4 regions of the Streptomyces sp. NPDC055189 genome follow, and region 2 is predicted to be linked to each of the others. Evidence: riboswitches for the same ligand, from Rfam matches in the RefSeq annotation. Region 2 holds a riboswitch; each other region holds the start of a gene.
The links. Region 2 has a riboswitch for cobalamin ahead of ACWFR3_RS42755 (CoA-acylating methylmalonate-semialdehyde dehydrogenase). Riboswitches for the same ligand answer to the same signal wherever they lie in the genome.
Positions count from the first base shown of each region.

Region 1: another riboswitch for cobalamin. It lies ahead of ACWFR3_RS33915 (energy-coupling factor ABC transporter permease); the one in region 2 lies ahead of ACWFR3_RS42755 (CoA-acylating methylmalonate-semialdehyde dehydrogenase).
Region 3: another riboswitch for cobalamin. It lies ahead of ACWFR3_RS45520 (ABC transporter substrate-binding protein); the one in region 2 lies ahead of ACWFR3_RS42755 (CoA-acylating methylmalonate-semialdehyde dehydrogenase).
Region 4: another riboswitch for cobalamin. It lies ahead of metE (5-methyltetrahydropteroyltriglutamate--homocysteine S-methyltransferase); the one in region 2 lies ahead of ACWFR3_RS42755 (CoA-acylating methylmalonate-semialdehyde dehydrogenase).

Region 1 is NZ_JBSGSG010000067.1:5,155-10,968, reverse strand. Features, by position in the region: gene ACWFR3_RS33920 (short-chain fatty acyl-CoA regulator family protein) at 1-1,133, shown strand, start outside; cobalamin riboswitch at 1,253-1,451, shown strand; gene ACWFR3_RS33915 (energy-coupling factor ABC transporter permease) at 1,482-2,204, shown strand; gene ACWFR3_RS33910 (energy-coupling factor ABC transporter substrate-binding protein) at 2,204-2,578, shown strand; gene cbiQ (cobalt ECF transporter T component CbiQ) at 2,585-3,334, shown strand; gene ACWFR3_RS33900 (energy-coupling factor ABC transporter ATP-binding protein) at 3,346-4,203, shown strand; gene ACWFR3_RS33895 (MDR family MFS transporter) at 4,192-5,448, opposite strand; gene ACWFR3_RS33890 (ABC transporter permease subunit) at 5,463-5,814, opposite strand, start outside.
Region 2 is NZ_JBSGSG010000116.1:9,457-15,270, forward strand. Features, by position in the region: gene ACWFR3_RS42750 (acyl-CoA dehydrogenase family protein) at 1-941, opposite strand, end outside; gene ACWFR3_RS42755 (CoA-acylating methylmalonate-semialdehyde dehydrogenase) at 947-2,446, opposite strand; cobalamin riboswitch at 2,677-2,847, opposite strand; gene ACWFR3_RS42760 (hypothetical protein) at 2,985-3,134, shown strand; gene ACWFR3_RS42765 (histidine phosphatase family protein) at 3,213-3,857, shown strand; gene ACWFR3_RS42770 (alpha/beta fold hydrolase) at 3,854-4,717, shown strand; gene ACWFR3_RS42775 (Gfo/Idh/MocA family protein) at 4,741-5,658, opposite strand; gene ACWFR3_RS42780 (ROK family protein) at 5,720-5,814, opposite strand, start outside.
Region 3 is NZ_JBSGSG010000149.1:4,749-10,562, reverse strand. Features, by position in the region: gene ACWFR3_RS45535 (MBL fold metallo-hydrolase) at 1-728, shown strand, start outside; gene ACWFR3_RS45530 (ABC transporter ATP-binding protein) at 730-1,542, opposite strand; gene ACWFR3_RS45525 (FecCD family ABC transporter permease) at 1,539-2,603, opposite strand; gene ACWFR3_RS45520 (ABC transporter substrate-binding protein) at 2,600-3,652, opposite strand; cobalamin riboswitch at 3,719-3,904, opposite strand; gene ACWFR3_RS45515 (VOC family protein) at 3,962-4,426, opposite strand; gene ACWFR3_RS45510 (helix-turn-helix domain-containing protein) at 4,432-5,298, opposite strand; gene ACWFR3_RS45505 (haloacid dehalogenase-like hydrolase) at 5,555-5,814, shown strand, end outside.
Region 4 is NZ_JBSGSG010000067.1:14,237-20,050, reverse strand. Features, by position in the region: gene ACWFR3_RS33950 (SDR family NAD(P)-dependent oxidoreductase) at 1-794, opposite strand, end outside; gene ACWFR3_RS33945 (MarR family winged helix-turn-helix transcriptional regulator) at 1,058-1,549, shown strand; gene metE (5-methyltetrahydropteroyltriglutamate--homocysteine S-methyltransferase) at 1,617-3,938, opposite strand; cobalamin riboswitch at 4,102-4,317, opposite strand; gene ACWFR3_RS33935 (3-hydroxybutyryl-CoA dehydrogenase) at 4,536-5,405, opposite strand; gene aceB (malate synthase A) at 5,402-5,814, opposite strand, start outside.

The DNA.
Region 1 (5,814 bases), on a different contig from region 2:
ACCTCTCGGATTTGGCATCGCGCATGCCCGCCGTGGCGACGGTCCTGGTGGACCTCGGCCGCCGGAACCAGCACCTCACCGAACAGCTCTCCGAAGCCGCCGAGAGGCGCGGGCCGGGAACGGCGGCGCAGCCCCGGTCGGCGCACGAGGAGATCCGCGAGTTCTTCTACCGGCGCCAGAACTACCTGCACGACATCGACCTGGCCGCCGAACAGTTCGCCGCCGAGATCGGCGTACGCCCCGGCGAGGTCGTACGAGCCCTGTCCGCGCGCCTGGCCGAGCGGCACGGGGTCCGTCTGGCCGCGGACGCGGAGGGCCTGCTGCACCACTACGACCCGACGGCCCGCGTCCTGCACCTCTCCAACCGGCTGCGCCCCGGCCAGCAGGCGTTCCGGATGGCCACCCAACTCGCGCTGCTCGAATACGGCGATGAGGTCTCCGCCCTCGCATCGGAGGACTTCGACCCGCAGGCCGCGGCCTGGCCGCTGGCCCGCATCGGCATCGCCAACCACTTCGCGGCCGCGCTGATCCTGCCCTACCGCCGATTCCACGCGGCAGCCGAGGAGTTCCGCTACGACATCGAGCGGCTCACCGACCACTTCGGGCTCGGCTACGAGACGATCTGCCACCGCCTGAGCACCCTGCAGCGGCCCCGGCTGCGCGGGGTGCCCTTCTCCTTCGTACGGGTCGACAGGGCGGGCAACATGTCCAAGCGGCAGTCCGCCACCGCCTTCCACTTCTCCCGCGCGGGCGGCACCTGCCCGCTGTGGAACGTGTACGAGGCGTTCGCCGCCCCCGGCCGCATCCACGTCCAGGTGGCCGCCATGCCGGACGGGCAGCGCTTCCTGTGGACCGCCCGTGCGGTCACCCGGCACCGCGGCGGCTGGGGCGAGCCCGGCAAGACCTTCGCCATCGGTCTGGGCTGCGAGATCCGCCACGCGTCGCGGCTCGTCTACTCCGACGGCCTCGATCTCGACAGCGCGTCCTCCGCCGTGCCCATCGGCATGGGCTGCCGCCTCTGCGAACGCACCGACTGCCCCCAGCGCGCGGTGCCGCCCCTCGACCGCCGCCTGGCGATCGACGAGAACAGCAGCACTTTCGTGCCCTACCCGGTGGCGGGGGACAAGGACTGACGGCCGCCGGACCACGGGGGTGCGCACGGGCCGGGGCACATGCGCTGACCAGGGGCGTACGCCCTGGTCGTGTGCGCTCGCGCGTGCCACAGGTGCAGCATCCCCGCAAGTTGTCAGGAAACTCGGTTGCGCACTAGGGTCACCACGCCTTGGTGAACGGGAAATCCGGTGTGATGCCGGTGCGGCCCTCGCCACTGTGAATCGGGAAGTCCGGCTCCAGCCCTCGCGGCAGCCACTGGGTGCGCAAGCATCCGGGAAGGCGGAGTCCGGTCGGTATGACCCGTAAGCCAGGAGACCGACCAAGGCGCGTTGTCCATCCACGAGGTGCTGGAGAGGGTCTGCTTAGCCATGCACATAGCCGAGGGTTTCCTCCCACCGGCGCACGCGATCGCCTGGGGCGTAGCGTCCGCGCCGTTCGTCGTCCACGGAGTCCGCTCCCTGACCCGTGAGGTCAAGGAGCACCCCGAGAGCACCCTGCTCCTGGGCGCCTCCGGTGCCTTCACATTTGTCCTTTCCGCGCTGAAAATCCCGTCTGTCACGGGCAGTTGCTCGCACCCCACGGGGACCGGGCTCGGCGCGATCCTGTTCCGGCCGCCGATCATGACGGTGCTCGGCACGATCACACTGCTCTTCCAGGCACTGCTGCTCGCGCACGGCGGGCTCACCACGCTCGGCGCCAACGTCTTCTCCATGGCGATCATCGGGCCATGGGCGGGATACGCCGTCTACCGCCTCCTGAAGCGCTACGACGTGCCTCTCATGGTCGCCGTGTTCTTCGGTGCGTTCGTCGCCGACCTGTCCACGTACTGCGTCACCAGCGTCCAGCTGGCCCTGGCGTTCCCCGACCCGAGCAGCGGATTCATCGGCGCCTTGGGCAAGTTCGGCGGCATCTTCGCCGTCACGCAGATCCCGCTTGCCGTCAGCGAGGGCCTGCTCACCGTCCTGGTGATGCGGCTGCTCGTGCAGTCGAGCAAGGGCGAGCTCACGCGGCTCGGCGTACTGCTCCAGGGCAAGAAGCCGGCCGCGCAGGCCGGTACGGACACCAAGACGGAGACGGGGGCCAGCGCCTGATGAGCCGGAACGCGAAGATCAACACCCTGCTCCTGGTCATCGTCGCCGCGCTCGCGGTGCTGCCGTTGGTGCTCGGCCTCGGCGACCACAAGAAGGAGCCGTTCACCGGGGCCGACGCCCAGGCCGAGACCGCGATCACCGAGATCAAGCCGGACTACGAGCCCTGGTTCTCGCCGCTGTACGAACCCCCTTCCGGGGAGGTCGAGTCGGCGCTCTTCGCTCTGCAGGCGGCCCTCGGCGCGGGCGTCCTGGCGTACTACTTCGGGCTGCGCAAGGGGCGCCGCCAGGGCGCCGAACAGGCGCAGGCGCAGGAAGCGACCGCGGAGCAGATGGCGGACGCGGCGGGCAGCAGGCCCGGGACCGAGCAGGTCTGAGCCCGCGTGCTGCCCATTGACGCGGCGGCGCACAGCAGTCGCTGGCGCCGCCGCCACCCCGTGGACAAAGCCGTGCTCGGTCTCGGCCTCACTGTCCTTGCCGTCTCGCTGCCGCCCTGGCCCGGCGCAGCCCTGGTACTGATCACCGCGCTCGCCGTGCTGCTCGGACCCGCCGGTGTGCCGCCGCGCAAACTGTGGCGCGCCTACCGCGTGCCGCTCGGTTTCTGCGTCACCGGCGCCCTGACCCTCATCGTCCAACTCGGCGGGCCCGAAGGGTTCGTCACGCTCGCCGACGGCGGCCCCGCACGGGCGGGCGGTCTGCTCCTGCGCACATCGGCGGCCTCGCTCGGCGTCCTGCTTTTCGCCTTCACCACACCCATGTCGGACCTGCTGCCCCGCCTGGTGAAGGCGGGCGTACCGGCGCCGGTCGTGGACGTCGCCCTGGTCATGTACCGGATGAGCTTCCTGCTCCTGGACTCCATGAGCCGCATCCGGCAGGCACAGGCCGCACGCCTGGGCCACACCACCCGGGCCGCCACCTGGCGCTCCCTGGGCTCACTCGGTGCCACCGCGTTCGTGCGGGCCTTCGACCGGGCGACCCGGCTGCAGGCCGGGCTCGCCGGACGCGGCTACGACGGAACGCTGCGGGTGCTCGTGCCCGACGCCCGGATCTCCCGGGGCTTCGTGGCAGCGAGCGCGGTCCTTCTCACGGGCCTCACGGCTCTCACCCTCGTACTGCAAAGGCTTCTGCCATGAAGGCTTCGTCCATGAGCGAGCCGAGCGTGCCCCTGGTCGCCCTGCGCGCCGCCTCCTACGCCTACGAGGACGGGCCCACCGTGCTCAGCGGCCTGGACTTCGACGTCACCGAGGGCCGCGCCCTCGCCCTCCTGGGGCGCAACGGCAGCGGCAAGACCACCCTCATGCGGCTGCTGAGCGGCGGACTCCGCCCGGATCAGGGCCAATTGACCCTCGGGTCCGTCCCCGTGACGTACGACCGCAAGGGTCTTACGCGGCTGCGCACCACCGTGCAGCTGGTCGTCCAGGACCCGGACGACCAGTTGTTCGCCGCCTCGGTCGAGCAGGACGTGTCCTTCGGCCCGCTGAACCTGGGCCTGTCCGACGGCGAGGTCCGGGCGCGCGTCGCCGAGGCGCTCGCCGCGCTCGACATCAGCGGCTTGGCGGACCGCCCCACCCATCTGCTCTCCTACGGCCAGCGCAAGCGGACGGCGATCGCGGGCGCCGTGGCGATGCGCCCCCGCGTACTGATCCTCGACGAGCCGACCGCCGGGCTCGACCCCGACGGCCAGGAACGCCTCCTGACCACCCTCCAGGGCCTGCGGGACGCGGGGACGACGGTGGTCATGGCCACTCACGACGTGGATCTGGCCCTGCGCTGGGCCGACGACGCGGCGCTGCTCACCCCCTCGGGAGTGCGCACGGGCCCGGTCGCCGAGATGCTGGCCCACCGGGGCCTCCTGGCACAGGCGGGCCTTACCCTCCCGTGGGGCATCGCCGTCACGGAGCTGCTACGGACCAAGGGCCTGCTGGACGGCGACGGGCCGCGCACCCCGGAGGAGTTGGCGGCCCTCACGGCCCCGGTGCTGCCCGGTGCGTCAGGCGGCTGACGTGCGCGCGGCCCGGCCGCGGTCCGGCAGCAGCACCGTGGCCAGGAGGGGAATCGCGGCGAGCGCGAGCCAGGGCGCCCAGGACGGCAGACCGGCGTCCAGGAGCGAGCCGGTCGCGGCGCTGCCCGCGAGGACGATCAGACCGGAGACCGAGGAGAGGGCGCCGGTGTAGAGGCCGAGCCTGCCGTCGGGCGCGAGATCGGGGACCCAGGCGCGGGCGGCCGGGGCCACCAGCATCTGCCCGAGCGTGAGCAGGACGACGAAACCGGCGGCGGGCAGCAGCCCGGCGACACCGGTCCAGGCGGCCGGGCGCGCGAGGGCCACGACGGCGAACCCCGCGGAGATGAGCACGAGCCCGGCCGCCATGGAGCGGCGCTGGTCGAGCCGGCCCGCGGCCCAGTGGGTGACCGGCAGCTGCGTGGTCACCACGAGCAGCGAGGAGAGGGCGAAGAGCCAGGCGAGCGGCGCCTGTGACCCCGCCGTGCGCTCAACCTCCGCCGGGAGGGCGAGATAGAGCTGGTTGTACGCGAGGAGATAGGCGCCGTACGCGCAGCACACCGCCAGGAAGCGGCGGTTGCGCAGCAGCTCGCCCATGCCTCCTTGTACGCGGACGCGCTCGCGCCCCGGGATGTGCTGGGGCAGCAGCCACAGGTGCCCGGCAAGGACGAGGACGAAGACCCCGGCACCTGCCAGGCAGACGGTGCGGAAGTCGACGGAGAGCAGCAGCGCGCCGAGCAGGGGGCCGAGGAACGCGCCGGCCTGGCCCGCCACGGTGAGCAGGGCCAGGATGCGGGTGCGCGGGCCGCGTCCCGACTCCTCCCAGAGCACCGCCTGCCGGGCGACCTCGGATTCCACGGCCGGGGAGAACAGAGCCGCGGCGAACCCGATCAGGAGCACCGCGCCGATGACCGACCAGGTCTGCTGCGCGTAGCCGAGCCAGGCGAAACCGGCGATCCGCAACACGCAGCCGGTGAGCACGACCGGCCGTACGCCGTAGCGGTCGGTCAGGGCGCCGCCCACCACGAACAGCCCCTGCTGGCTGAAGGTCCGCAGGCCGAGCACGAAACCGACCAGCCAGCCCGCCATGCCGATCGCCGCGCCCAGATGCTCGGCCAGGAAGGGCAGCACGGCGAAGAAGCCGATGTTGAAGGCGAGCTGGGTCAGGATCAGCAGGCGCAGCAAGGGGGAGAGCTGCGGCCAGGTCCGTTCGCGGCGCGAGCGCTCCGCGGGCCGGGCCCGGAGCAGTTGACGTCGTCCGCTCACCGGGCCACCGTCCCGGCCGTGGTCAATTCCCGCTCGGCAGGCCGCACTTCGGCCACGGAGGTCGGCGCGTCGGGCCGGCGCGCGCGCCGCAGCCTGCGGGGAGTCCACACCCCGCCCGCAGCGGTCGCCGCGAGGGCGCCGAGCAGGGCGAGCGCGGCTGCCGGGGCGAGCAGTGCCCAGGGGGCGCGTTCGGCGTAGGGCTGGTTCTCGGCGAGGAGCAGGCCCCACTCGGGGGACGGGGGCTGGGCTCCCAGGCCGAGGAAGCCGAGGGCGGCCAGGGCCAGCGCGACGGAGGGCAGGCGCAGCAGGGCGTGCCGGGTGACGGGCGGAAGGACCGCGGGCAGCAGA
Region 2 (5,814 bases):
TGAGGCGCCTGCGGGTCGCTGCGGTCCAGGGCCCCGGCCGCCTGGTGGACCAGGGCGCGGGCGGCGGCGAGTTCGGTCGCCATGTCGGCGAGGCGGAACCGCAGGGCCTGCGCGTCCAGGAGCCGGGCACCGAACGCCTCCCGGTCGGCGAGGTACGCCAGGCTCTTGTTCAGGGCGCTGCGGGCGCCGCCCAGGGAGCAGGCGGCGATGCCGAGCCTGCCGCCGTTCAGGCCGCTCATCGCGATCCGGAAGCCGTCGCCCTCGCCTCCGAGCAGCCGGTCCGCGGGCACCCGCACGCCGTCCAGGATCACCTGCCGGGTGGGCTGGGCGTTCCAGCCCATCTTCTTCTCGTCCGGGCCGAACGAGAGCCCTGGATCGTCCAGTTCGACGACGAACGCGGAAACTCCTTGCGGTCCCGCGCCACCGGTGCGCGCCATGACGACGTAGACCTGCGCGGCGCCCGCACCGGAGATGAACTGCTTGACCCCGCTGAGGACGAAGTCATCTCCGTCGCGGACGGCCCGGGTGCGCAGGGCCCCGGCGTCCGAGCCGGCTCCCGGTTCGGTCAGGCAGTAACTGCCCAGATCGTCCATGGAGCACAGGCGGGGCAGCCAGCGCGCCCGCTGCCCGGGATCTCCGTAGGCGTCGATCATCCAGGCGACCATGTTGTGGATGGAGAGGTAGCCCGCGATGGACGGGCAGCCGGAGGCGAGGGCCTCGAAGACGAGGACCCCGTCGGCCCGCGTGAGGCCGCTGCCGCCCTCGTCCTCCCGCACGTAGACGCCGCCGAGCCCCAGTCCGGCCGCCTTGCGCAGTACGTCGATCGGGAAGTGCTTGTCCTGGTCCCACTGCACGGCGCGGGGGGCCAGGTGGTCCTCCGCGAAGTCGAGGGTTGTCTCGACGAGGGCTTGCTGGTCCTCTGTGAGTGATGTAATGGTCATGGCGCTCATTCCATGGTGGGCAGGGTGAAGCTCGCGCCTTCCCTGGCCCCTGAGGGCCAGCGCGAGGTGACGGTCTTGGTACGGGTGTAGAAGCGGATGGCGTCCGGGCCGTGCTGGTTCAGGTCGCCGAAGCCGGAGCGCTTCCAGCCGCCGAAGGTGTGGTAGGCGACGGGGACCGGGATGGGGACGTTGACGCCGACCATGCCGGTGTCGACGCGGCGGGTGAAGTCGCGGGCGGTGTCGCCGTCCCTGGTGAAGATCGCTACCCCGTTTCCGTACTGGTGCTCGCTGGGCAGCTGCAGGGCTTCCTCGTAGTCGTCGACCCGTACGACGCACAGGACGGGGCCGAAGATCTCCTCGCGGTAGATCCGCATCTGCGGACTGACCCGGTCGAAGAGCGAGGCACCCGCGAAGAATCCGTTCGCGTGCTCCGGCAGGGTGAATTGCCGTCCGTCGACGACGAGTTCGGCGCCTTCGTTGACGCCGATGTCCACGTACCGCCGGACGCGGTCGAGGGCGTCCCTGCTCACCAGCGGGCCGAAGTCGGCGTCCGGGTCGTCGCTGCGGCCGATGCGAAGGGCGCCGATGCGTGCCTTGAGCGCGGCTACCAGCGCGTCGGCGGTCTCCTCGCCGACGGGAACGGCCACCGAGATGGCCATGCAGCGCTCGCCCGCCGAGCCGTATCCGGCGCCGATGAGGGCGTCGACGGCCTGGTCGAGGTCCGCGTCGGGCATGACGATCATGTGGTTCTTGGCGCCGCCGAAGCACTGGGCACGCTTTCCGTGGGCGGCGGCGGTGGCGTAGATGTGCGCGGCGACGGGAGTGGAGCCGACGAAGCCGAGCGCGCCGACCCGGGCATCCTCCAGGAGGGTGTCGACGGCTTCCTTGCCGCCGTTGACGACGTTCAGGACGCCGGGCGGCAGGCCTGCCTCCAGGAACAGTTCGGCCAGCCGCAATGGCACGGAGGGATCACGCTCGGACGGCTTGAGGATGAACGCGTTGCCGCAGGCCAGAGCGGGCGCGGCCTTCCACAGCGGGATCATCGCGGGGAAGTTGAACGGGGTGATCCCGGCGACCACACCGATCGGGGAGCGCAGCGAGTGCACGTCGATGCCGGTGCCCGCGTTGTCCGTGAACTCGCCCTTGAGCAGATGCGGGACCCCGGCGGCGAACTCCACCACCTCCAAGCCGCGTTGGATGTCACCGTGCGCGTCGGCCACGGTCTTGCCGTGCTCGGCCGACAGCATCCGTGCCAGGGAGTCGCGTTCTGCCTCCACGAGTTGCAGGAAGCACAGCAGGACGCGGGCGCGCCGCTGGGGGTTCCAACGGCCCCACTCCTCCTGCGCGGTGACCGCGTCGGCGATCGCCGCCTCGGTGTCGGCCCGGCTCGCCAGCGGTACGCGGGCCTGGACGGTGCCGGTGTTGGGGTCGTAGACGTCGCCGAAGAGGCCGGACGTGCCGACGGTGTGCTTGCCGCCGATGAAGTGGGTGAGTTCACGGACCATGGGTGCGTGCCTGCTCTCGTCAGGTGAGATCCGGGGAAGGCACGGCGCATCGCCGGACCGGGCACACAGGTGTGTCCGCTGCCGGTGCGGGCCGCCGTGGGACAGCGAACGTCGGGACCGCCAGGGTCACGAAGATCTATGAGCGCAAAGTGAGTTGACTGCGCTCCGCCGGATCACCGAGGTCATGAGTACGGACCGGTGCCATGCGTGTCTGCTCCATCCTCGTGGACAACACGGAACATTCCGCGGCCGGTATCCTGACTCCCGGATCTCCGCGCGCCGCCCGCCTTCCCGGCAGACTTCGCCAGTGGCGTGTGGATGACAGCACACTCCCCGGTCACAGTGGCGGGACCGTGCCGGATTCACACCGGCTTCCCTGCACCGCGGACCTTGTGCCACGAAGATATAGTTGGACGTCCTAGTAAGTCCAGCCCTCCTGGCCGCGGGTCGCGACAGGAGCACTGCCGGTGCGGCCCATACGATCTGCCCACCCGCCCCGAAACTCCCGGAGCCGTCCGATGGATGACCTCGCACAACGGTGCAGCCCCCGGCGGCGTCGATGATGTCGCTCGCCCTCTACCTCCCCGGCGCGGGCAACCTCCCGCGATGGCTGCAGATCACGGTCGCAGTCGTGGTCATCGGCGCGATGGCGACCCGCATCTGGCTGTTCGTCCGCCGCCGGAAGTAGGCATCCCCGCCGCACCGGTTCCGGCGCCGCCGCTTTGCCCGTCGGGCCGCAGCACGACCACTGGAAGAATGCGTGCACATGCGCACCCTCTACCTCGTCACCCACCCCGAAGCCACCCACCATGTCGAGGGCGTCGTCGGCGGATGGCATGACTCTCGGTTGACCCCTGCCGGTGTCCGTGCGGCTGGGGCCATTGCCCGGGCGCTGCGGGCGCAGATTCCCGATGATGCCGAGGTGGAGCTGTTCTCGTCGGATCTGCGGCGTACCGTGCGGACGGCCGGGGAGGTGGCCGAAGTGTTCGGTGTGCGGCCCGTTCTGGATCGCAGGTTGCGGGAGAAGTCGTACGGGGAGGCGGGCGGAAAGCCGCAGGAGTGGCTCGACCGGCGCTTCGTGCCGCCGCCCGCCGTCGGGGAGCGGATGGATCACGACGAAGGCGTGGAAGGTGCCGAGACCAAGGCGGTGTGGGCGCGGCGTATCTACGCTGCCATGGACGAGATCCTGCGACGCCCGGGCGGACACCAGATCATCGTGACGCACGGCGGCTCCCTGACGTTCGCCGTGGCGGCCTGGATCAGGATGCCGGTCGAGTCGGCCGGCTACGCCGGCTTCCGTGCGCCGTCGGGCAGCATCACCATGCTGCGCGAAGACGACTACTTCCACAACCGCCAAGTGGTCAGCCTCGGCGTCGTCCCGCCGGCTGCACCGGTAGGTTCGCCGCGGTGAACTCGATCGAGACGCAGGGCCTTGCCGAAATGGCTGACGGGGCTCGACTGCATTGGGACGCGCTGGGGAGCACGCAGCACGAGCCTCCCGTGGTCATGCTTCATGGCGGGCCGGGACTGCCGGACTACCTGGGCGACGTCGCCCCCATGATCGCGGACCTCGCTCCCGTGTACCGCTACGACCAGCGCGGCACCGGCAACTCCCCCTGGCTGGGCCGCCATACCCTCGCCCGGCATGTCGACGATCTCGCTGAGCTTCTCGACGTATGGGATACGCCTTCGGCCGTGCTGCTGGGGCACTCTTACGGTGCCGACCTTGCCGCCCGGTTCTGCATGGCCCATCCGGATCGAGTGGCCGCGATGCTGCTGATGTGCGGGCCGTTCGTCGGCGAGTGGCGCGCGGCGGATCGGGCGGAACGCGAGCGGCGTATGACCGCGGCGCAACAGGAGCGGCTCCGCGTGTTGCATCGGGTGCCGCACCGCACGGAGGACCAGGAGGTCGAGTTGCTCACGTTGTCCTGGTTCACCGACCACGCCGATCCCCGGCGCGGTTGGCACTGGGCCGCGCGAGGTGCCCGTGAACGCCGCCCCGTCAACTGGGTCATGAATGCTGAACTCGGTGCGGAAGGGCGTTCGGACCCGCTGGACCAGCGCCTCGACGAGCTGCGCGGTTGCCTGCCCGCGCAGGTCGAAATCCTCGGCGGCGCCGATGATCCCCGGCCGTACTCAGCGCTTGAATCACTGGCCCGCCGACTCGATGTTCCCTCGACACGGGTGGCCGGAGCGGGGCACGAACCCTGGCTGGAGCAGCCCGATGTCACACGCGCACACCTTCGTAGGTTCGTGCAAGGCGCGCTGTAGGCCGCCCATCAAGCCTCCCGGCTTCAGCCTTCCGACGCCCACGCCAAGAGCTGCTGGATGCGCAGTCCGCGCCCGGCGTCGATCGCCGTGGAGCGGTTGGCGCGTACCGCTTGCGCGAATTCCCGGCGCAGCACCGGCCAGCACTCCTCGTGGTCCAGTTCCGCCGTGTCGTAGACGAGTTCCTCGCCGGGGCCGAACAGCTCGACCCGGGTGCGGGCCCTCGGCAGTTGTACGGCACCCGAGAGCGAGGCCTGGCTCACCGCGCCGTTCTCGTGCTCGCAGGTCAGCTCGGTCCAGCGGCGCGGATCGCCGGTGGAGCGTACGGAAGTGATGGGGCCGACGGCCGTGTCGAGGAGATCGAGCAGGTGCGGGCCCAGGTCGAGCAGGGCGCCGTGTTCCATGCGCCATGCGGTGGCGAAGTCCCCGCCCAGGAAAGCGCCGTGGAGGTAGCAGGACCGTGCGCCGGTGACTTCCACGTGTTGCGCCGCCTCCAGGAAGGCGCGGGTTTGCGGGTGGTATCGCTTGGTGAGGACCAGCTGGGAGACCACGCCCGCCTCCTCGACCGCGTCCGCCACGCGCCGGGCCCCGGCGAGGTCCGGGGCCAGCGGCTTTTCCAGCAGCAGCGCCTTGCCGGCCTTCGCGGCGCGGGGCGCCAACTCGGCCTGGACCGCGGGGGGTACGGCGAAGGCGACCGCCTCGCAGGTGTCGAGGAGCTCGTCGAAGCCCGCGGCAACCGCCGCACCGTAGGGCGCCGCGGTCTCGGCCGCGGCTTCGGGGCGGCGGGCCCACACGGCGGCCAGCGTGGTCTCGGGTCCGGCGGCCAGCATCCGCGCGTGCATGACGCGCGCCCACGGCCCGGCACCGACCAGGCCGACCCGCACCGGCGCGTGCGAGCCGGGGCCTGAGCCGGCGGGCGAAGGGCGGGAGCTGCTGTCGCTCATGGGGTCTCCGTGTAAGCGTGTGCGTGTACGTGTACGTGTACGTAGGTGGTGGTGTCGTCGATCAGGACGTCAACGCGTCAAGGCGTGCGTCCGCGCGATCCGGCGAGTAGAGGTGTTCCACTACCATCTCGCCCGCGCCCATCAGACCTGCCCGGT
Region 3 (5,814 bases), on a different contig from region 2:
TCGAGTACGGCGGTCTCAGGTTCCTCACCGACCCCACCTTCGACGCACCCGGCGACTACCCGGCCCCGGGCGGAACCGGCCTGACCAAGACCGCGCCCGCCTCCGTCTCCCCCGACGACCTCGGCCCCGTCGACGTCGTCCTGCTCTCCCACGACGAGCACCCCGACAACCTCGACGTCTCCGGGCGCGCCCTGCTCCCCGGCGTACCGCTCACCCTCACCACTCCCGGCGGCGGGCTCCGCCTGCGCGAGGGACTCGGGGACAAGGTGAAGGGGCTCGGCGACTGGGAGTCCGTCGAGCTCGAACGGCCCGGCGGCGGACACGTCACCGTCACCGGTGTGCCCGCCGTGCACGGGCCCGGCAGGCGCGAGGACGTCGAGCCGCTCACCGGCGAGGTCGTCGGCTTCGTCCTGACCGGCGAGGGCCTGCCCACCATCTACGTCAGCGGCGACAACGCCTCGCTCACCGCGGTCGAGCAGACAGCCGAGCGGTTCGGTCCCGTGGACACCGCCGTCCTCTTCGCAGGAGCTCCCCGCTTTCCCTTCTTGTTCGGCGGTGCGCCGATCGTCCTCGACAGCAACCAGGCGGCCGAGGCCGCGAAGATCCTCGGGGCGCGGCGGGTCGTCCCCGTCCACTGCGACAGCTGGGCCCATTTCACCGAGGGGCGGCAGGAATTGGCCTCTGCGTTCGCCGCCGCGGGTCTCGCCGACCGGCTGCAAGCGGGCTGAATCACCGCCTCAGGAAGCGGATCGACGGCCTCGACCCCGGGCCGTCGTCCGCCGGTGTCACCACCGCCCGCACCCCGTACACCTTCGCGATCAGCTCCTCCGTGATCACCTCGGACGGAGTGCCCGACGCGTGGGCCACGCCTTCGCGCAGGACCAGCAGGTGGTCGCAGAACATGGCGGCCAGGTTCAGGTCGTGCAGGGCGATCACGCTGGTCAGGGGGAGGTCCGCCACCAGGGACAGGAGGTCGAGCTGGTGCTGGATGTCCAGGTGGTTGGTCGGTTCGTCCAGGAGGAGTTCGCGGGGGTCCTGGGCCAACGCCCTTGCTATCTGGACCCGTTGGCGTTCGCCGCCGGACAGCGTGTGCCAGGACTGGGCGGCCCGGTCGGCCAGGCCCGTGCGGGCCAGGGCCTCCCGGACCGCCTCGTCGTCCCGGGGCGTGGCGGGGGACCACGCCCTGCGGTGCGGGATGCGGCCCAGGCGTACGACCTCCTCCACCGACAGCTCGACCTGCGTGGTGGCGTCCTGGTCCACGACCGCCACCCTGCGTGCCACGGTGCGGCGGCCCACGTCCCGCAGCGGCCTGCCGTCCAGGGTGACCACCCCCGACGCCGGGGCCAGGACGCCCGCCAGGATGCGCAGGAGGGTGGACTTGCCCGAGCCGTTCGGGCCGAGCAGGCCGACCGTCGCTCCGGGGGGCGGGGCCAGGGTCACCCCGTCGACGATGAGGTGGCCGCCGGCTGTTCTGGTCACCCGGTCGGCTCGCAGGCCGGGGTCGGTGTGCGGGCCGGAGCCCGGGGCAGCGTGCAGAGTCATGTCGTCTTCCGGGTGCGGTAGAGGACCAGGACGAATGCCGGGACGCCGATCAGGGACGTCACCACACCCACCGGGACCTCCTGGGGGTCAAGGACCGTGCGGGCCAGCGTGTCCACCCACACCAGGAACACCGCGCCCGCGAGCGCCGTGACCGGGAGCAGGCGTGCGTGCCCCGAGCCGACCAGGGCGCGGGCCGCGTGCGGCAGGACCAGGCCGACGAAGCCGATGGCGCCCGCGCTGCTGACGAGAGCCGCCGTGAGCAGGGCCGTGACGGAGAGCAGCAGGAGGCGGGTGCGGGCCACGTGGACCCCCAGCGTCGCCGCCGCGTCCTGGCCGAACACGAACGCGTCCAGGGTGCGGGCATGCGCCAGGCAGATGGTGAGCGCCACGACGAGCACCGCCCCGCACAGCCAGACGTCCGTCCAGCCGACCCCGCTCAACGAGCCGAGCAGCCAGAACAGGACCCCCCGCGTCGTCTCCGCGTCGCCCGCCGTGAGGATCACGAACGAGGTGAGCGCGGAGAAGAGCTGCATCGCCGCGACGCCGGAGAGCACCACTCGGTCGGCGCTCCCGCCGAGCGTGTGGCTGAGGAACAGGACGAGGGCGAACGACACGACGGCGCCCACGAAAGCGCCCGCCGAGACCGACACCGCTCCCCCGCCGACCCCGAGGACGACGATCGCGACCGCCCCCGTGGAAGCGCCCGACGAGACGCCGAGCACGAAGGGGTCGGCGAGCGGGTTGCGCAGCAGGGACTGGAGGACGGTTCCGCAGACCGCGAGGCCCGCGCCGCAGACCGCCGCGAGGAGCGTGCGCGGCATGCGCAGGTTCCAGACGATGCCGTCCCTGATGGGCGTCAGTGTCGCCTCGCCCCAGCCGAGATGGGCCGCCACCGCCGACCACACGTCCGGTACGGAGATGTCGGCGGGGCCGATGGTGACGGCCACCGCCACGGAGAGGGCGAGGGCGGCAAGGCCCGTCGTCCAGAGCAGGAGCTGCCGTATGCCGCCCGGCAGACCGGCCCGTCGTATGCCGCCCGGCAGACCGGCGGCTCGCGTCACTTGGCGAGCCCGAACTCGCGCAAGGCGGCGGCGACTTGTTCCACGCCGTCGACCGTGCGGATCGTCGGGTTCATGGCCTGGCCGCTCAGCAGTACGTACCGCTTCTTCTTCACGGCGGTCAGGTTCTTGGTGGCCGGGTTGGACTCCAGGAACTCGATCTTCTTCTTGGCGCTCTCGGCCGTCTGCGACTTGCGGGTGAGGTCGCCGATGACCAGGACGTCGGGGTCACGGTCCGCGACGGTCTCCCAGTTGATCTGGGGCCACTCCTCGCGGGTGTCGTCGAAGACGTTCTTCACGCCGAGCTCGCGGGTGATGATGCCGGGCGCTCCGCAGCAGCCCGCGATGTAGGGGGCGTCGGAGTTGGCGAACCAGTAGAGGAGCGAGGTGCCGGACGCGTCGGCCTTCTTGACGGTCTTCGTGGCCTTCGCCACCCGCCCCTTGAGGTTCGCGACCAGCCGCTCGCCGCGCTTCTCGACCCCGAAGGCCTTGGCCAGGTCGCGCACCTCGCCGTAGACCGTGTCCATGGTCAGCGTCTTGACGCGCTTGCCGTCGCCGTCGCCGCTGTTGTCCTTGCCCGCGCAGTCGGACGGCGAGACGTAGGCGGGTACGCCGAGTTCGGCGAACTTGGCGCGGTCGGCGACGCCGCCCTTGCTGACCGTCGCCGTGAAGGAGGCGGTGACGAAGTCGGGCTCCTTGGCGAGGACCTTCTCGAAGGAGGGGTAGCTGTCGGCGATCCGGTCGACCTTGGCGTTGTCCTTCTCCAGGCCCTTCAGCACCGGGTCCGTCCAGGTGCCGGTGCCGGCCATGCGGTCCGCGAGGCCCAGGGAGAGCAGGATCTCGGTGGAGCCCTGGTCGAGGGAGACGGCGCGCTGCGGCGGCGCCTTGATCTCCGCCTTCTTGCCGCAGGACGTCAGGGTCACGGGATAGCCGTCGGCCTTCTTGTCCGTGGTGGAGGAGGCAGGCGAGCCGCCGCAGGAGGTCAGCGTGACGGCGAGGGCCGCGCTGAGCAGGACGACGGGTATACGTACACGACGGGCTGTGGAGGACACATGATCCCTTGAGTCTCACGGCTCATACGCGGAGCCTGGCCTGCTTCGTCACCTCCGCCGCTCGGTGCGCGGGCGAAGGCGCCAGCAGGTCTTCGGACTCGGGGATCGGCCGGACGGGGCGCCTTCCCGGGCGTCCGTGGACGCCCAGTGGCCGTGGCCCCGCCCGTTCCCCCTCACCGCTGCGCGTCAGTTCCGGATTCGCACCGGATTCCCTGGCCCTGGTGTGGGTTGACTGGCGCTCGCAAGCTATCACGCGAGGTCAGGGAGGCTGCCGTCACGCCAGGGCAGGGAAGCTGCCGTCAAGCCGGGTCAGGACGCCCCGTCCGGCCTCGGTGCGCCGCGGTAGGTCCCGAAGGACCATTTGTTTCCCTCGGGGTCGGCGATCGCGAACTCCCGGCTGCCGTACGGCTGGTCCTCGATCTCACGGATGATCTCGACCCCGGCGGCCCTGAGCCGCTGGTAGAGCTCGTCCACCCGGTCGGTGACGACGTACGTGCCGAAGGTGCCCGGCTTCAGGCACCAGTCCCCGGCCCCGTCGTCGTACGAGCCGAGCATGATCGCTCCGCCCTCGGGCCAGTCGAGCTCGGCGTGGGCCACGCTGCCGCCGTCCTCGTAGACGGCGGTGCGCAGGAAGCCGACGGTGCCGACCAGGAAGTCGATCAGGGCGGGGGCGTCGTGCGCCTGGAGGGTCGGCCAGACGCTGGGTGCGCGTCCGCCGGAGGTGGCGGAGCCAGCGGCGGACTGGGGCTGCTTCTGCTTCTCGGTGGTGTCCATGGGTCCTACTCTTCGCCCCCGCCGTGGCTCCCGGCTTGGATATTCCGGCACTCTTCGGCCAGCCAGCCGGTGGGGCTCGCGCCGGTGTACTGCCGGAAGTCCCGTACCAGGTGGGAGTGGTCGTAGTAGCCGCAGTCGGCGGCGACGCGCGCCAGGTCAGGGGCGGCGCCCGCCGCGACGGAGCGCACGACGGCGTTGCGGGCGCGCTGGAAGCGCATCAGGCGGCCCGCCTGCTTGGGGCTCAGGCCCGTCTCGGCGCAGAAGAGCGTGGTGAGGCGGCGTTCGCTCAAGGCGACGTGCCGGGAGAGGCCGCGCAGGGTGCCGATGCCCTGGTGCCGGGCGAGCCAGGCCCAGGCTTCGGCGACCTCGGGACGTACGGACCCCTCGGCGCCCGCGTCAGCCGCGCGCTGCCGCAAGTAGGCGGACAGGGAGGCGAACCGCTGCTCCCAGCCGCTCTGCTCGCACAGGAGATCCCGTACGTCGGCGGCGCGGCGCCCCATCACTTCCGCGCCGGGCGTCACCAGGTCGCCCGCAAGCGCCGACGCCGGTACGCCGAACAGGGCGCGGGCGGCGAGCGGGTGGACGGCGAGCTGGATGCCCGCCTCGTGCTCGGGCCGTACGACGTAGGCCGGTGACCGGTGCAGGCCGCCCAGGACGATGTCCGTGCGCATGGCGTCGGGGCCGGCCGCCTGCTCGGGGCTGGCGCCGGTGGCGACGGGGCCGTCGAGGGAGAAGATCAGCGTCAGGTACGGGGACGGCAGGCCGCGGTGCAGGCCCGGCTGCTCGCCCGCCGTGCGGTAGCCGACGGCGGACACCACCATGCCGCCGAGCCGCGGAGCGGCCCGTACGAACTCCGGGGAGGCGGTCTCCATGCCTTCCAGTATGCGACGGGCGCCGCCGCGGGGCAGGCGCCCGTACGCGGGGACGCGGGGCAGGCCCGGACGCGGGCCCGGCCTCACCGCGGGGCAGGCCCGTACGCGGAGCGGCCGTCTGACGCTGCTACCCGCGCACAGGCGTCCCATGCCCGTTCCGTCCGGTGATGTCGATCATGGGAATCCGCGGCCCCGCCCCATACGATGACCCGCCGCTCCGGACGGGGCGCAGACCGCTCTCAGGGGGCACAGAACCATGGCATCAAAGGCAACGGGCAAGCTGGCCGTACTCGGCACGGCGGGCGCGCTCACCGCGGCCGTCATCGCGGGGACGGCGCTCTGGCCGAGCACGGACGCGACGGCCGCCGACGCCTCCGCGAAGACCGCCGCGAAGAGCGCCCGGGCCGCGGCCGAGCTGAAGCACTGGCCCGCGCCGGTCGCCAAGAAGCTGGGCAAGGTCATCGCGCAGAACGACGGCAAGGGCGCGTACGCCGTCTTCGACGCGGACAACACGAC
Region 4 (5,814 bases), on a different contig from region 2:
GGGTGCGACCACAGGGCCAGGCGGTCGCCGCCGATGCCGACGCACTGCCCGGTCACGTCGCGGGCGGAGCGGGAGGCGAGGAAGGGCACGAGCGCGGCGCAGTCGTCGGCCGTCCCGAACCCCTCGCCCTTGCGCAGGAAGTCAGGCAGCGGCTGCCCCTCCTTCATCGCCTCGATGTACGGGGCGAAAGCGGGGATGGTCTCGGTCATCGCGGTGGCGGCCACCGGCACGATCGCGTTGACGGTGATGCCGGCCCTGGCCAGCTCCATCGACCACGTACGGACCATGGCGGCGATCCCGGCTTTGGCGGCGGCGTAATTGGTCTGCCCGAAGTTGCCGCGCTGCCCGGCGGGGGAGCCGACCAGGATCAGGCTGCCGCCCTCGCCCTGCTCCCGCATGCGTACGGCGGCGGCGCGGGCGCAGGTGAAGGTGCCCCGCAGATGGGTGGTGACGACCGCGTCGAAGTCCTCGTCGGTCATCTTCCACAGCACCCGGTCGCGCAGGATTCCGGCGTTGGTCACCATCGCGTCGAGCCGCCCGAACTCCGCGACGGCGCGGGCCACAAGGCGGTCGGCGGCTTCACCCGTGCCGACCGCCGCCACCTCCGCGACGGCGCGTCCGCCCGCCTCCGTGATGGTCTTGACGGCCTGCTCGGCCGCCTGCTCGTCGACGTCGTTGACGACCACGGCTGCCCCGGCGCGAGCCAGGGCGCAGGCATAGGCGAGACCGAGGCCGCGCCCCGAACCCGTGACGACGGCGGCCTTGCCGCTCAGGTCCACGGTGTGTGAGTCCAGCACTGGGAAACCCCTTCAACAGGCTGCGAATGCGTATGGGTCGGCGGGCACAGGGCACGCGATTCCGGTCGGTGCCGGCCCGTGATGTCGGCCCGTGATGCAGGCCCGCGATGCAGGCCCGTGGAAAGGAAGCTAAGACAAACCATTGTTGTCGTCAATGATTGTTGCCAACATCGATCATGCGGCATGCTGGAGACTGTTGAGACCGTCGGCGACGACCGCCGGTACGCCCCGCGAACCACCGATCAGGGAGAGCGCCCCTCATGACCAGCCGGAAGACGACCGCCGAGCCCGTCGAGGAAGGGTCCGTCGACGAGGGCGCGCCCTGGATGAGAGGCCTGCACGCCGACGCGGGCTACTTGCTCTACCGCCTCGGTCTGCGCTCGGGCCAGCTCTTCAACGCGGCGCTCCAGAGATCCGGCCTGCGCCTGCGGCACTACGCGCTACTGCGCTATCTGGCCACCGTGGAAGGCGCGGCCCAGCGCGAACTGAGCCAGGAGCTGGGCTACGACCCCAGCGCGATCGTCGGCCTGGTCGACGACCTGGAACGCCTCGGCTTCGTCGAACGCCGCCCGGCCCCCGACGACCGCCGCCGACGCATCGTGGCGCTCGCCCCTGCGGGGCATGACTTCCTGCGGGACTCGGACGAGGTGGCCCGGGGTGTGACCGACGAGCTGCTTGCTCCGCTGGGCGCGGGGGAGCGGGAGATGCTGCATGCGCTGCTGTCGCGGGTGGCGCATACGGACGGCGGCTGAAGTGCCGACGCCTCGGACCGGGGCGGCCACTCGTCCTCGAATGGCCGCCCCGGTCGGAGTGTTCGGGTCAGGAGCCCGTCGGCAGCTCCGACCTCACCTCGCGTGCCGCCGCGACCAGGTTCTCCAGGGAGGCCTTGGTCTCGGGCCAGCCGCGGGTCTTGAGGCCGCAGTCGGGGTTCACCCACAGGCGCTCCGCGGGGATGGCCTCAAGTCCCTTGCGCAGCAGGGCCGCTGCCTCCTCGGTGCTGGGTACGCGCGGGGAGTGGATGTCGTAGACGCCGGGGCCCGCCTCGCGCGGGTAGCCGTGCTCGGCGAGTTCGCGCGCCACCTGCATGTGGGAGCGGGCGGCCTCCAGGCTGATGACGTCGGCGTCTAGGTCGTCGATGGCCTGGACGATGTCGCCGAACTCGGCGTAGCACATGTGGGTGTGGATCTGGGTGTCCGGACGTACGCCGCTGGTGGTCAGGCGGAAGGATTCCGTGGCCCAGTCCAGGTACGCGGCGTGCTCGGCGGTGCGCAGCGGGAGGGTCTCGCGCAGCGCGGGCTCGTCGACCTGGATGACCGAAGTACCCGCCCTCTCCAAGTCGTTGACCTCGTCGCGCAGGGCGAGGGCGACCTGGCGGGCCGTGTCGCCGAGCGGCTGGTCGTCACGGACGAAGGACCAGGCGAGCATGGTGACCGGGCCGGTGAGCATGCCCTTGACGGGGCGTTCGGTCAGGGAGCTCGCGTACGACGTCCAGCGCACTGTCATCGGCTCGGGCCGTGAGATGTCGCCCGCGAGGACCGGCGGGCGCACATAGCGGGTGCCGTACGACTGGACCCAGCCGTGCTGCGTTGCGAGGTAGCCGGTGAGCTGCTCGGCGAAGTACTGCACCATGTCGTTGCGCTCGGGCTCGCCGTGCACCAGGACGTCGATGCCTGCCTTCTCCTGGAAGGCGAGGACCTCGCGGATCTCGTTCTTGATGCGCTCCTCGTAACCCGCCGTGTCGATGCGTCCGGCGCGCAGATCGGCGCGAGCCGTGCGCAGTTCGGTGGTCTGGGGGAAGGAGCCGATGGTGGTGGTGGGCAGCTGCGGCAGGCCGAGGCGGGCCCGCTGGGCCGCGGCCCGATCCGGGTAGGCGTGTGCGCGGCGGGCGTCGGAGTCGGTGACGGCGGCGACGCGGGAGCGTACGGCCGGATCGTGGGTCAGGGCCGAGCCCGAGCGGGACGCCAAATCGGCCCGGTTGGCGGACAGTTCGGCCGTGATGGCGCCCGTGCCCTGGGCCAGGCCGCGGGCCAGTGTGGCGATCTCGGCGGTCTTCTGGTGGGCGAAGGCGAGCCAGCGGGCGATCTGCGGGTCGATGTCCCGTTCGGCGGCGGAGTCCAGCGGGACGTGGAGCAGGGAGCAGGACGCGGAGACGTCGACCCGGTCGGCCAGACCCAGCAGCGTGCCCAGCGTGGACAGCGACTTCGACAGGTCGTTGATCCAGATGTTGCGGCCGTTGACGACGCCCGCGACAAGACGCTTGCCGGGAAGCCCGCCGACGGCGGCGAGATCCTGGAGCTGGCTCGCGGCGGACTCGGTGAAGTCCAGGGCGAGCCCCTCGACCGGCGCCTTGGCGAGCACCGGCAGCGCCTCGCCGAGCCTGCCGAAGTAGGAGGCGACCAGGAGCTGCGGACGGTCGGTGAGGGCGCCGAGGTCGCGGTAGGCGCGGGCGGCGGCGTTGAGTTCGGCCGGGGTGCGGTCCTGGACCAGGGCGGGCTCGTCGAGCTGTACCCATTCGGCGCCTGCCGCGCGCAGGTCGGCGAGGACCTCGGCGTACACGGGAAGGAGCCGGTCGAGCAGCGTGAGCGGCTCGAAGCCGGCGGCGACGCCGGGTGCGGGCTTGGCGAGGAGCAGATAGGTGACCGGGCCGACCAGGACCGGACGGGCGGCGAGGCCCAGCGCGATGGCCTCCTTCAGCTCGGCGACCTGCTTGGCGGAGTCGGCGGTGAAGACGGTGTCGGGACCGAGTTCCGGTACGAGGTAGTGGTAGTTGGTGTCGAACCACTTGGTCATTTCGAGCGGCGCCACGTCCCGGGTACCGCGGGCCATCGCGAAGTAGCCGTCGAGGGCGTCGTTCTCGACGGCCTCGCGGTGCCGCTGGGGGACGGCGCCGACCATGACGCTGGTGTCCAGTACGTGGTCGTAGTACGAGAAGTCACCGGTGGGCACTTCACTGATGCCGGCGTCGGCCAGGTGCTGCCAGGTGGCCGCGCGCAGTCGGGCCGCGGTGTCCCGCAGGGCGTCGGCGGTGACGCGGCCCTTCCAGTAGCCCTCGACGGCCTTCTTCAGTTCCCGGTGGGGGCCCTGGCGGGGGTAGCCGTACACGGTGGACCGTGCTGCCGCGGCTGCGGACTTCGATGTCACGGAAATCTCCTTCGCGAGATGACTCCTGAGAACCCCGGTGACGGGACACGGGCGCGAAGGGGTGACGGACCCGGCGGATCCCACCCGCGCCACGAGCGCGGTGCTCCGCCTGATCTGTACGCCGACCCGCCCACGAGGTCACCGGAATTTCCGTACGTGAGGGATCACGTACGGGCAACGGGCAGGTCTTCGGACTCGCGGGCACATCTGCCGGGGCAGATTCCTACTGGCCGTCGCTTCCCGGATCCGCGTGGATCCAGTGCGTATGACGGCGGTCGTTCCCACTCACCGCTGCGGGGCAGTCCCGGATTCCCACCGGGTTCCCTCTTGCGACGCTCCTGTCTGGCGGACAGGGCGAACCAGCTGCACTGGCCAGGCTAAAGGGTGGTCGGCCTGTTGGGCACCACTGATCACAATCCGGACCGTGAGGTGAGACACGGCCCCCAACTCCTGAGGCGGGGCAGCGCATGCGGAGGCGGGCGGCGCATGCGGAGGCGGGGCAGCGCATGCGGGGGCGCGGAACAGATCACCACTCTGTTCCGCGCCCCCGCCCACAGCAGCCGCAGGCCCCTCGGCCCGGCGGCGGACCCGGGCCCCTCAGCCCTGGTCGTAGGTGTGGAACCCGCGCCCGCTCTTGCGGCCAAGCAGACCCGCTTCCACCATGCGCCGCAGCAGCGGTGGCGGGGCGTACAGGGGTTCCTTGAACTCTTCGTAGAGCGATGCCGCGATGGAGGCGACCGTGTCCAGGCCGATCAGATCGGCCAGTTTCAGCGGCCCCATCGGGTGCGCGCAGCCCAGCTCCATGCCCGCGTCCACGTCGGCGGCCGTGGCGAAGCCGGACTCGGCCATCCGGATCGCCGAGAGCAGGTAGGGGATGAGCAGGGCGTTGACGACGAAGCCCGCTCTGTCCCTGGACCGGACGACCGTCTTGCCCAGGGTGTGCGAAGCGAAGTCCTCGACGGCGGCGAGCGTCCGCGCGCCCGTGTGCAGCGAGGAGACGACCTCGACCAGGGGAAGGACGGGGGCCGGGTTGAAGAAGTGCAGCCCGAGGACGCGGTCGGCACGCCGGGTCGCCATGCCCAGGCGCATGACCGGGATGGAGGAGGTGTTGGTGGCGAGGATCGCTTCGGGGTCCTCGACGACCTTGTCCAGGGTCGCGAAGAGCTCCGTCTTCGCGGCGGTGTCCTCCACGACGGCCTCGACGACGAGCTGTCGGTCGGCCAGATCGTCCGGGCTGCCGGTGAAGATCATGCGGGCCAGCGCGTCCTCGGCGCTGATGCGGTCCAGCTTGCCGCGCTGGACGGCACGTTCGAGCGAGACGGCCACGCGCTCGCGGGCGGCGCGGGCAGCCAGGGCGTCGGCCTCGCAGACCACGGTGTCCAGACCGGCGCGGGCGCACACCTCGGCGATCCCGGCGCCCATCTGGCCCCCGCCCACCACGCCGACCCGGCGGATGGCCGCGGTCATGACCGTCGCTCCGGGCGGTGCACGAGGTGTCGGGTGTAGGCGTCCGTGGGGAAGAACGCGGGCAACTCCCGTGCCAGGGCGGTGCGTTCGAAGAGGGCGCGGATGTCCTCGACCGGGGCCCATGGATACTCCGCGCCCAGGGCGGCGAGCTCGTCGCCGAGCAGCTCCAGCACCGTCTCCCGGCCGACGGCCCGGTGCCGCAGCCATTGCCAGATCTGCACCCGGGCGATCTCGGCGGTGGCGGCGTCCTCCATGAGGCCGTACAGGGCGACGGCTCCCTGCCCGTGCAGCCAGGCGGCGAAGTAGCGCACGGCGACCGCGATGTTGGTGCGCAGCCCTTCCGATGTGGGCGGCGCGCTGATGCGGCGCACGGAGAGCAGCTGCGCCGCCGTCACCTCGACGTCGCTGC